Regions from separate parts of the Kitasatospora arboriphila genome, predicted to be linked through region 1. Evidence: predicted binding sites of a transcription regulator. Region 1 holds the regulator's gene; the other holds the start of a gene.

The links. Region 1 encodes HrcA, which represses chaperone genes, less so after heat shock. Its sites were predicted from a motif close to TTNGCACTCNGNNNNNCNGAGTGCNAA; they were not measured.
Region 2: ABD353_RS25220 (FmdB family zinc ribbon protein) is a predicted target of HrcA. The motif match lies at 3,428-3,454, and genes of this name have one in related genera.

Annotation. Positions count from the first base shown of each region.
Region 1 is NZ_BAAALD010000049.1:1,704-7,498, reverse strand. Features, by position in the region: gene pspAB (PspA-associated protein PspAB) at 31-621, opposite strand; gene htpX (zinc metalloprotease HtpX) at 642-1,562, opposite strand; gene hrcA (heat-inducible transcriptional repressor HrcA) at 1,834-2,856, shown strand; gene dnaJ (molecular chaperone DnaJ) at 2,929-4,071, shown strand; gene ABD353_RS23565 (16S rRNA (uracil(1498)-N(3))-methyltransferase) at 4,255-5,004, shown strand; partial or broken gene ABD353_RS23560 (S41 family peptidase) at 5,105-5,795, shown strand, end outside.
Region 2 is NZ_BAAALD010000055.1:17,644-23,438, reverse strand. Features, by position in the region: gene ABD353_RS25230 (potassium/proton antiporter) at 122-1,606, shown strand; gene ABD353_RS25225 (MFS transporter) at 1,944-3,344, shown strand; gene ABD353_RS25220 (FmdB family zinc ribbon protein) at 3,465-3,770, shown strand; gene ABD353_RS25215 (hypothetical protein) at 4,069-4,350, shown strand; gene mscL (large conductance mechanosensitive channel protein MscL) at 4,428-4,844, shown strand; gene ABD353_RS25205 (hypothetical protein) at 4,898-5,119, opposite strand; gene ABD353_RS25200 (sigma-70 family RNA polymerase sigma factor) at 5,228-5,795, opposite strand, start outside.

The sequences.
Region 1 (5,795 bases):
CGCGGTGAAGGAGCCGTGTGAGGCGCCGCCTCAGTCGGTGAGGCCCGGGGCGCCCCAGACCGGGAACCAGCGGGAGAGGTCCGACTCAAGCCGCAGGTCGTTCCCGAGCATCGCCTTGACCTGCAGTTCCAGCGGGCTGTTGCGCTTCTCGCCGCCGCCCGGCATCGGCGCGAACGGGTAGAAGGTGCCCCGCTTGTAGAGGTAGACCAGTGCCAGCGAGCGGCCCTCCGCGTCGCGGAAGCCCACCAGCGAGCACAGCAGCTGCGGGCCGAAGCCGTGCGCCTCCAGCTCGCTGTTGACCGCGTGCAGGTCGTTCACCAGGTCCGGCAGCTCCTCGGGGGTGTGCCGGGCGAGCAGCCAGGAGTACCCGTAGCCGTCCCGGGAGCCCTCCACCGGGACGCCGCCCCGGTCGGTGTCGGCGTCCAGCAGGGCCCGGACCTGCTGCTTCACCTCCTCGAAGGCGCCGCCCTCGACGGCCGCGAAGCAGACCGAGCCGAGCCCGGTCGGCCGGAACCCGGCCGCCGCCTCCAGGGTCAGCGCGGCCGACGGAATGCCGAACAGCTGGTCCAGGTCCGGCTTCACCGGCTTGCTCCGGCCCAGCAGCGCGTCCAGGAATCCCACGGTGCGGTCCTCTCCGGCCGTCAGCGGCCGAGCTCGGCGGAGATCCGGGCGAGCTGCTCCAGCCGCTTCTCCAGCGAGGGGTGGGTGGAGAAGAGCTGGGTCGCCGCGTCCCGCGCGCTCAGCGCCGGGGCGAAGTAGAAGGCGTTGTACGGCTGCGCCTTGCGCAGGTCCTCGGTCGGGATGGCCGCGATCTGCCCGGTCACCTTGGTCAGTGCGGAGGCCAGCGCGCTCGGCCGGCCGGTCAGCTGGGCCGCCGAACGGTCCGCCGCCAGCTCCCGGTAGCGCGACAGCATCCGGGTCAGCAGGAAGCTCAGCGCGTACACCACCATGCTCACCAGCGGGACGATCACCAGGGCGATCGCCGTGTTGGGGTCGTTGCTGTTGCGGTTGTTGCCCAGGAACCCGCCGTACAGGGCGATCCGGGTCGTCACGCCGGCCAGCACGCCTAGGAAGCCGGCCACCGTCATCACCGCCACGTCCCGGTGCGCCACGTGCGACAGCTCATGGGCGAGGACGCCCTCCAGCTCCTCCGGCTCCAGCCGGCGCAGCAGGCCGGTGGTCACGCAGACCACCGCCTTCTCCGGCTTGCGGCCGGTGGCGAAGGCGTTCGGCATGTCGTTGCGGGCGACCGCCACCCGGGGCTTGGGCATGTCGGCCAGTGCGCACAGCCGGTCGATCGTGCCGTGCAGCTGCGGGTACTCCTCGGGGGACGCCTCGTGGGCGCCCATCGCCTTCTCGGTGATCTTGTCGCTGAACCAGAACTGCACGACGAACAGTCCGCCCGACAGCAGCACGATCAGCGGCCAGGCGCCGCGCAGTATGACGATCAGCAGCCCGGTGAACCCCACGTAGACCAGGCCGATGAGGAACATCGTCGTGACCATCCGGCCGGTCAGGCCGCGGTCCGGCGCGAAGCGGGAGTGCTGCCGTGTCGACGACATCGCTGCTCCTTCGGTAGCTCGCTGCCTTCGATGCTGCCACTCACCGGCGCACCGGGCACTGCCCGCGGCCCCGAGATCGGTCGAGGATCACGCGGGAGGCCCGTTCCTGCCGTCGGGGGTGGGCCTTACACTGGCAGGTACGAATCTGGCACTCTGCCTTCCGGAGTGCCAAGGATCGGATCGGTCACCAGGTCCAACGGGCGAAGACGGAGGTGCGTGCCCCGTGGCCAACGAGCGCAGGGACGAGCGTCTCATCGACACGCGTGCTGGCGTGCGCCCGCTCGACGAGCGCAGGCTCGCCGTGCTCCGGGCGATCGTCCAGGACTACGTGGGCACCGAGGAGCCGGTCGGGTCCAAGGCACTCGTCGAGCGGCACAACCTCGGCGTCTCGCCGGCGACGGTCCGCAACGACATGGCCGCGCTGGAGGAGGACGGCTTCATCCACCAGCCGCACACCAGCGCCGGCCGCATCCCCACCGACAAGGGCTACCGCCTGTTCGTCGACCGGCTGGCCGAGGTCAAGCCGATGACCGCGCCCGAGCGGCGCGCGATCCGGCACTTCCTCGAGGGCGCCGTCGACCTGGACGACGTCGTCGCCCGCACCGTCCGGCTGCTCGCCCAGCTCACCCGGCAGGTCGCCGTGGTGCAGTACCCGTCGCTGACCCGCTCCACCGTGCGGCACATCGAACTGGTCGCGCTGGCACCCGCGAAGGTGATGCTCGTCCTGATCACCAACACCGGTCGGGTGGAGCAGCGCATCGTCGACTGCCCCGGCCCCGTCGGCGAGACCGTCCTGGCGGACCTGCGGGCCAAGCTCAACGCCAACGCGTCCGGCCGCCGGCTGCCGGACGTCCCCGCGGCGCTGGAGGACCTGCCGAACGCCTTCGAGCAGGGCGACCGGCCGGTCGTCTCCACCGTCCTCGCCACGCTCTTCGAGACCCTCGCCGAGCAGAACGAGGAGCGCATCATGCTGGCAGGCACGGCCAACCTGACCCGCTTCGGGCACGACTTCCCGCTGACCATCCAGCCGGTGCTGGAGGCGCTGGAGGAGCAGGTGGTGCTGCTGCGCCTGCTGGGCGAGACCGCGGAGTCCGGGATGACCGTCCGGATCGGCCGCGAGATCGACTACGAGGGCCTCAATTCCACGTCCGTGGTCTCCGTCGGTTACGGTTCGGGCGACCAGAGCGTGGCAAAGCTGGGTGTGATCGGTCCGACCCGGATGGATTACCCGGGCACAATGGGGGCGGTGCGAGCGGTGGCACGGTACGTGGGTCAGATCCTGGCCGAGTCGTAACAGCGTGCTGCGCCAGGCGGCGCAGCCGGTCGGACGCAAGCACTTCCAGAAGCGGAACAAGCGGAGCATTTGGTGGCCACGGACTACTACGCGGTACTCGGCGTCCGACGGGATGCGGGGCAGGACGAGATCAAGAAGGCGTTCCGGCGCCTCGCACGCGAACTGCACCCGGACGTCAACCCGGACCCGAAGACCCAGGAGCGGTTCAAGGAGATCAACGCCGCGTACGAGGTCCTCTCCGACCCCGCCAAGCGGCAGGTCTACGACCTCGGCGGCGACCCGCTGTCGCCGAACGGCGGCGGTGGCGCCGGGGCGGGCGGCTTCGGCGCCGCGGGCTTCGGCTTCTCCGACATCATGGACGCCTTCTTCGGCGCCGCCGGCGGCCAGCGCGGCCCCCGCTCGCGGACCCGTCGCGGCCAGGACGCCATGATCCGCCTGGAGATCACCCTGGAGGAGGCCGCCTTCGGCACCACCAAGGAACTCCAGGTCGACACCGCCGTCACCTGCACCACCTGCTCCGGCGAGGGCGCCGCACCGGGCACCTCCGCGCAGACCTGCGACATGTGCCGCGGCAAGGGCGAGGTCTCCCAGGTCACCCGGTCCTTCCTCGGCCAGGTCATGACCTCCCGCCCCTGCCCGCAGTGCCAGGGCTTCGGCACCGTCGTGCCGACCCCGTGCCCGGAGTGCGCCGGTGACGGCCGCGTCCGCGCCCGCCGCAACCTCACCGTCAAGATCCCCGCCGGTGTCGACAACGGCACCCGGATCCAGCTGGCCGGCGAGGGCGAGGTCGGCCCCGGCGGCGGCCCGGCCGGCGACCTGTACGTCGAGATCGCCGAGACCAGCCACGCGGTGTTCCAGCGCCGCGGCGACGACCTGCACTGCACCGTCACCATCCCGATGACGGCGGCCGCGCTCGGCACCCAGGTGCCGCTGCAGACCCTCGACGGGCTGGAGGAGGTCGACATCCGGCCCGGCACCCAGTCCGGGCAGTCGATCCCGCTGCACGGCCGGGGCATCACGCACCTGCGCGGCGGCGGCCGGGGCGACCTGATAGTGCATGTCGAGGTGCAGACGCCGACCAAGCTCGACCCGGAGCAGGAGGAGCTGCTGCGGCGGCTCTCCATGCTGCGCGGCGAGGAGCGCCCGTCCGGCCAGTTCGCACCGGGCCAGCAGGGCCTCTTCTCCCGCCTCAAGGACGCCTTCAACGGCCGCTGACCAAGGCCGGCCGCCAGGGGCGCGTGGGGGCACCTCCCGGCCGAAGGCTGGGGGAGAACTGCGCAGTCCGGGGCCGGGTTACCGAACGATCAGGGCCCACCCCTGGTCCGTGCGGTGGCCCGCATCCGAATTGCGCAGTTCCCCGCGCCCCTTCGGTACTCACTCTCGTAAGGAAGACCCTTCATGACTGCGCCGGTGTTCGTCGTCGAGAGTGCGGTGCTGGCGGGGGTGGTGCCGGGTGCGGTGGTGCGGCTGGACGGGCCGGAAGGGCGGCACGCCGCGGCGGTGAAGCGGCTGGAGGCCGGCGAGGCGATCACGCTGGCCGACGGGTGCGGTCTCGGGGTCGACGGCACGGTGGCCGCCGTGCACGGCAAGGACGCGCTGGACGTCACCGTCGGCACCGTCCGCACGGAGCCCGAGCCCGGCCCGCGGATCGTCGTCGTCCAGGCCCTGCCCAAAGGCGACCGCGGGGAGCTCGCGGTCGAGACGATGACCGAGGTCGGCGTGGACGCGGTGATCCCCTGGGCGGCCTCCCGCTGCATCACGCAGTGGAAGGGCGACCGCGGGGCCAAGGCGCTCGCCAAGTGGCGGGCCACCGCCCGGGAGGCCGGCAAGCAGTCCCGCCGGCTCCGCTTCCCCGAGGTGCGGGACCTCATGACCACCCGCCAGCTCGCCCCGGTGCTGGCCGCCGCGGCCTTCGCCGCGGTGCTGCACGAGGACGGCGCCGAACCGCTGGCCGCCGCGGGGCTGCCCGCGGAGGGCGACATCGTGCTGGTGGTCGGCCCGGAGGGCGGCGTCTCGCCGGACGAGCTGGCCGCGTTCGCCGAGGCCGGCGCCGCACCGTACCGGCTCGGCCCGTCGGTGCTGCGCACCTCCACGGCCGGGGTCGCGGCCGGAGCCCTGCTGCTGGGCCGTACCGGCCGCTGGTCCTGACGCCGGGCCGCGGGCCCGTCCGGACACCGGCGGCCGACCGGCTCGTACGCTCAAGAAGAAACCCCCTGCGACGCGGGCGGGCGGTGCCTAGGGTGCTGGTGTGACCGAACCGCAGAGCACCTCCGAGGGCGCCTACCTGCGCCACCCCCACCTGCACGGCGACCTCGTCGCCTTCGTCGCCGAGGACGACGTCTGGCTCGCACCGCTGGACGGCGGCCGGGCGTGGCGGCTGACGGCGGACCAGACGCCGGTCAGCCACCCGCGCTTCTCCCCGGACGGCCGGCACGTCGCCTGGACCTCCACCCGGGACGGCGCGCCCGAGATCCACGTCGCCCCCACCGACGGCGGCCCGTCCCGGCGCCTCACCCACTGGGGCAGCGCCCGCACCGCGCTGCGCGGCTGGACGCCCGACGGCCGGCCGGTCGCCGTGACCACCGCGGGCCAGGCCACCCTGCGCCGCACCTGGGCCTTCGCGCTGCCGCTGGAGGGCGGCGAGCCGGCCAGACTGCCGTACGGGCCGGTCGGCGGGCTCGCGTTCGAGCCGGACGGCGAGCGCGTCCTGCTGCTGTCGGCGTTCAGCCGGGAGCCCGCGCACTGGAAGCGCTACCGCGGCGGCACCGCGGGCAAGCTGTGGATCGGCGGCCGGGACTTCGAACGGCTGCACACCGGTCTCGACGGCAACATCGACTCGCCGCTGTGGGTCGGCGGGCCGCAGGGCTCCAGGATCGCCTTCCTGTCGGACCACGAGGGCACCGGGCAGCTGTACTCCAGCCTCCCCGACGGCTCCGACC
Region 2 (5,795 bases), on a different contig from region 1:
GGGGACGATACCCCGGAGGGATGACCGGAAGGGAAGGCCGAGGGGCCTCGATCAAAGATCAAGTAAAATGTTAGACTGAGTAACGACTCATCAGCCCCTCCTGCCGCAGAGGTGCCCCTGCGTGACCGTCGACCACCTGAACGCGTTCCTGCTCGAGTTCTCCGTGATCCTCCTGGTCGCGGTGGTCGCCGTGCGCATCTCCACCGGCTCCGGGCTGCCCAGCCTCCTCGTCTACCTCGGCATCGGCATCGCCCTCGGCCACAACGGCCTCGGCCTCGCCTTCGACAACGTCGCCCTCGCCCAGGTCCTCGGCTACGCGGCCCTGGTGGTGATCCTCGCCGAGGGCGGGCTGAAGACCAGCTGGCGGGCGATCCGGCCGGTCATGCCCGCCGCCGGCGTGCTGGCCACCTTCGGCGTCGCGGTCAGCGTCTTCGTCACCGCCGCCGGCGCGCACTGGCTGGTCGGCCTGGACTGGCGCACCGCGCTGCTGCTCGGCGCGATCGTCTCCTCCACCGACGCCGCAGCGGTCTTCTCCGTGCTGCGCACCGTGCCGCTGCCGCGCCGGCTCACCGGCCTGCTGGAGGCCGAGTCCGGCTGCAACGACGCCCCGGTGGTCATCCTGGTCGTCGCCTTCGCCGCCACCGGACCGCTCGACCCCTGGTACGTGATGGTCGGCACCATCCTCGGTGAGCTCGCCGTGGGCGCCGCGGTCGGCTTCGCCGTCGGCCGGATCGGCGCCTGGGCGGTCAAGCACGTCGCCCTGCCGTCCTCCGGCCTCTACCCGATCGCGGTGATGGCCCTGACGGTGCTGGCCTACGCGGGCGGCTCGCTGCTGCACGGCTCCGGGTTCCTCGCCGTCTACACCGCGGCGGTGATCCTCGGGAACTCCAAGCTGCCGCACGGGCCGGCCGTCCGCGGCTTCGCCGACGGCCTCGCCTGGATCGGCCAGATCGGCATGTTCGTCGTCCTCGGCCTGCTGGTCACGCCCAGCGAGATGGGCTCGGCGATCGTCCCGGCGCTGGTCTGCGGCGCCGTGCTGGTCTTCCTGGCCAGGCCCGCCTCGGTGCTGCTCTCCCTGACGCCCTTCCGGCTGCCCTGGCGGGAGCAGGCGCTGCTCAGCTGGGCCGGCCTGCGCGGCGCGGTGCCCATCGTGCTCGCCACCATCCCGATGGTGGCGGCGGCCCCGCGGGCCCAGGAGGTCTTCAACATCGTCTTCGTGCTGGTCGTGGTCTTCACCCTGCTGCAGGGGCCGACCCTGCCGCCGGTCGCCCGCGCGCTGCGGATCGGCGAGGGCGACCTCGGCCAGGACCTCGGCATCGAGTCCGCGCCGCTGGAGAAGCTGCACGGCCACCTGCTGTCCGTCTCGCTCTCCCCGGAGTCGAGGATGTCCGGCGTCGAGGTGGGCGAGCTGCGGCTGCCCAAGGGCGCCGCGGTCACCCTGGTCGTCCGGGAGGGCAGCAGCTTCGTGCCGGAGCGCACCACCATCCTGCGGGCCGGCGACGAGCTCCTCGTCGTCACCACCGAGGAGGTCGGCGAGGCCGCCGAACGCCGGCTCCGTGCCGTCGACCGGGGCGGCAAGCTGGCGGGCTGGCTGCGCGGCCGCTGAACCGGCGGCCGCCGGGGCGGGATGTGACCTGCCTTGCATCAGCGGCCTCACAGGGCCCGGCTGCCATATAATCGATCGATACGGAAGATCTACACCTAGAAAACCCGCAACATCTGCCTGATGCAGAGTTGGCGCGACCGCTCGGCGGCCGCGGTCCGCAGCACCCTGCCTGACGCCGGCACCCGCACCACCCCACAGCCGGCAGGACCCGGTATCTACCCCGGTCGACGCGCGAGAGGACGACTCTCGGCGCCGTCGGGGCCCACCCGTTCCCCGGCGCGCTACCAGGCAGCAGGAAGGACCGACCGTGACGGCCCGCCGAACGGTCGACGACACCCTGTCCCCCGGCACGCCCGCGCCTGCCGGCCCCGATGCCGCACCCGCGTCCGCACCCGCCCGGGTCGGCTACGCGGAACTGCTGCGGACCCCCGGCGCCTGGACGTTCCTGGTCCCCGCCTTCGCCGCCCGGCTGCCCTACGCCATGCTGAGCCTGGGCATCGTGCTGCTCGTCCTGGACACCCACGGCTCGTACGGCACCGCCGGCGCGGTCGCGGCCGTCTCCGCCGTCGCCCAGGCCCTGGTCGGCCCGCAGACCGGCCGGCTCGCCGACCGCCACGGCCAGGCGGCCGTGCTGCTGCCCAGCGTCGCCGTGCACGCCGTGTCGGTGGCCGCGCTGATCGGCCTGGCACTGGGCCACGCCCCGGCCTGGGCGCTGTTCGCAGCCGCCGCCCCCGCGGGCGCCTCGGTGCCGCAGATCGGCGCCATGGTCCGGGCCCGCTGGGTCTCCCGGCTGTCGGACTCCCCGGCCACGCTGAACACCGCGTTCGCCTTCGAGTCGGTCACCGACGAGTTCACCTTCGTGGTCGGCCCGGTGCTGGCCACCGCCATCGCCACCACGGTCACCCCCTCCGCCGCACTGATCGCCGAGGCCGCGCTGACGGTCGCCGGCGGCCTGGCCTTCGCGGCCCAGCGCCGCACCGCCCCGGCCCGCCACCCGCGCACCGCCGGCGGCCGCGGCCCCTCCGCGCTCTCCTCCCCCGGTGTCCGGCTGCTGGCCGGCGCCTTCCTCGGGGTGGGCACCGTCTTCGGCGCCATGCAGGTCTCGGTGACCGCGTTCGCCGAGTCGGTCGGCCGCGCCGGCGCCAGCGGCACCGTGTACGGCATCTTCGCCGGCGGCTCGATGCTCGCCGGCGTGCTCTACGGCCTGGTCGCCTGGCGCCGCTCGGCCCGCAGCCGGATGCTCGGCTGCTACGCCCTGCTGGTGCTCGGCTGCTCGACCCTCTGGGCGATGCCGAACCTCACCGCGCTCTCCGTCGCCGGACTCCTCTGCGGCCTGGCCATCGCGCCGACCCTGATCACCGGCTACACCCTGGTCGAGACGCTCGTCTCGGACGGCGCCAAGACCGAGGCCTTCACCTGGCTGACCGGCGCCATCGGCCTCGGCCTCGCGGTCGGCTCCACCGTCGCGGGCCGACTCATCGACTCGGGCGGGCCGTCCGCCGGCTTCCTCGTGCCGGTCGTCGGCGCGGGCCTCGGCCTGGTCGCGCTGGTCGCCCTGCGGGGGCTGCTGGTCGCTCCGCGGGACGCCGCCACGGCCGCTCCGGTCCGCTCCGCGTCCGGGGCGCAGGCCGCGGACGACGGTCTCCGGGCGGGCGTGCCGGCCCCGGCCGGCACGGCCTCCCGGGACGCCGACGGCACCGGGCCGCGGCAGCTCGTGGGTGCGGGAACCGGGCACTGAGGCCCCGGGCCCGGCGGCCCGGACCCATCTCACACCCGGCATCGCTGGACTGTTCCAGCGGAATACCGCATCATTGACGATCGTTAGCACTCATCAGGCGAGAGTGCCAGGAGGAAGCAAGTGCCCACGTACCAGTACCAGTGCACCGAGTGCGGCAACGGCCTGGAGGCGGTGCAGAAGTTCACCGACGAGGCGCTGACCACGTGCCCCGACTGCCAGGGGAAGCTCCGCAAGGTCTTCTCGGCGGTCGGCGTCGTGTTCAAGGGCTCGGGCTTCTACCGCACGGACAGCCGCTCCTCCTCCAGCAGCTCGGTGAGCTCGGGGTCGTCCTCGACCTCGTCCACCGGCTCGTCCTCGGGCTCGACGTCCTCCGCGCCGGCCGCCGCGTCCTCGGGGTCGACGGCCTCGGCGCCGGCCGCGAGCTGAGTCTTCGCACCGGAGGCCCGGTGCCGCACTCCCCCGTGGAGAGCGGCACCGGGCCTTTGCGTGTGCGCCGGGGGTTCCGGCTGCGCCCCGGTGTACGGCCGGGATCCTGCCTGCGCCCGGTGTGCGACTGAGCAGGCGTGCGGCATTGATTGCGCCGTTCGGGTGAGGCGGGTTTTCCACAGGCCGGGGTTTTCCACAGGAAATCGGTCGGCAATTCCGGAGGTGCCGGGCTCGGCGCATTCTGCTGTCCGCGGGCCCGGCCGGGTCCGCGGACCGCCGACCGGAGGCCGCCGACACCGTGACCACCCACCTCGCTCCCCCGCCGCCGTGCTCCGTCCCGCCCCGCCGGAGCGTGCCCGACTTCCCGCCGATCCGCCGCGGCTCCGGCGGCCGCCACCGGCTGCAGCAAGCGGTGCGCCACCGCCCCGGGGTGCTGGCCGCCGGGCTGCTCGCCGCCGCCACCGCCCTCGCCGCCGGGCCCTTCCGGCCGGGCCCACCGCCGATGGCGGCCGCCTCCACGGCGACCACCGAACCGGGGGCGGCGCCGCGCTGCACGGGCACCGCCCCGCCCCCGCACTGAGCGGCGGGCGGCAGTGCTCCCCGAAATCCGGCGCGCCGATTTCCTGACGCGCCGATCCGCTGTGGTGTCGTTGCGGGATGAAGGGTTTCAGGGAATTCCTGCTCCGCGGAAACGTCGTCGATCTCGCGGTCGCGGTGGTGATCGGCGCGGCCTTCACGAACATCATCAATGCGTTCGTGAAAGGCATCATCAATCCGATCATCGGCCTGTTCGGCACCAAGGACCTGGCGTCCTACCGCTCCTGCCTGAAGGGCCCGTGCACACTCGCCGCGGACGGGTCCGTCTCGTCCGGCGTCTTCATCCTGTGGGGCGAGGTGCTCAGTGCGGTGGTGCAGTTCGTGATCACGGCCGCGGTGGTCTACTTCGTCTTCGTCCTTCCGATGCTGCACTTCATGGCGAAGCGGAAGACCGCGCAGGAGGAGGTCCTGGAGGCGGAGGAGAAGGAGGTCGTCCTGCTCACCGAGATCCGCGACGCCCTCGTCCGCCGGGGCTGACCGACCGCATGGCCGCCGGACGGGCCCGCGCCGGGCCGCAGCGCCCGCGGGAGCTAGTCGCCGTGGTGCGGGGGCCGCTGGCTCAGGTACCAGTCGAGCCCGCGGGCCGAACCACCGCCGGGGCGCTCGCCCCAGCCGGCGTCGGTGTCGTCGGCGGTCTGCCGGTCCAGCGGGTCGCCGAACACCAGCCGCGCCGTGGACGGCCCCTGCCGCCCCGGCTTCGTGCCGGACTTCCCGCCCGGCTGCCCGTCCTGCTCGACGGTCCGCTCGCCCATCGTCCTGCCTCCCGCTCTCTTCTCCACCAGCCTAGGTGGTGCCGGACGGCCGCGGGCCCCGGCCCGGGGCACTGCCCGGACCGGGGCCCGCGAACGCCGCTCCCGCGGTCAGGCCGCCTCGAAGCCCGCATGGTCGGCGATCTTCTTCAGCTCGGCCAGCGCGTGCTTCTCGATCTGGCGGATCCGCTCACGGGTGAGCCCGTGCTGCTTGCCGACCTCGGTCAGCGTCCGCTCCCGGCCGTCCTCCATGCCGTACCGGGACCGGATGATCGACGCCGTCCGGTCGTCCAGCCGTCCGATCAGGTCGTCCAGCTCCTCGCGCCGGAGCATCACCATGACGGCGTCCTCCGGCGAGACGGCACCGGTGTCCTCGACGAGGTCGCCGAACTGGGTCTCGCCCTCGTCGTCGACCGACATGTTCAGGCTGACCGGGTCCCGCGCCCAGTCGAGCACGTCCTTGATCCGCTCCTCGGTGGTGTCCAGCTCGGCCGCGATCTCCGCGGGATCGGCCTCACGGCCCAGCTCCTTGGACTTCTCGCGCTGCACCCGGCGGATCCTGCCGAGCTCCTCGACGAGGTGCACGGGCAGCCGGATGGTGCGCGACTGGTCGGCGATCGACCGGGTGATCGCCTGCCGGATCCACCACGTCGCGTACGTGGAGAACTTGAAGCCCTTG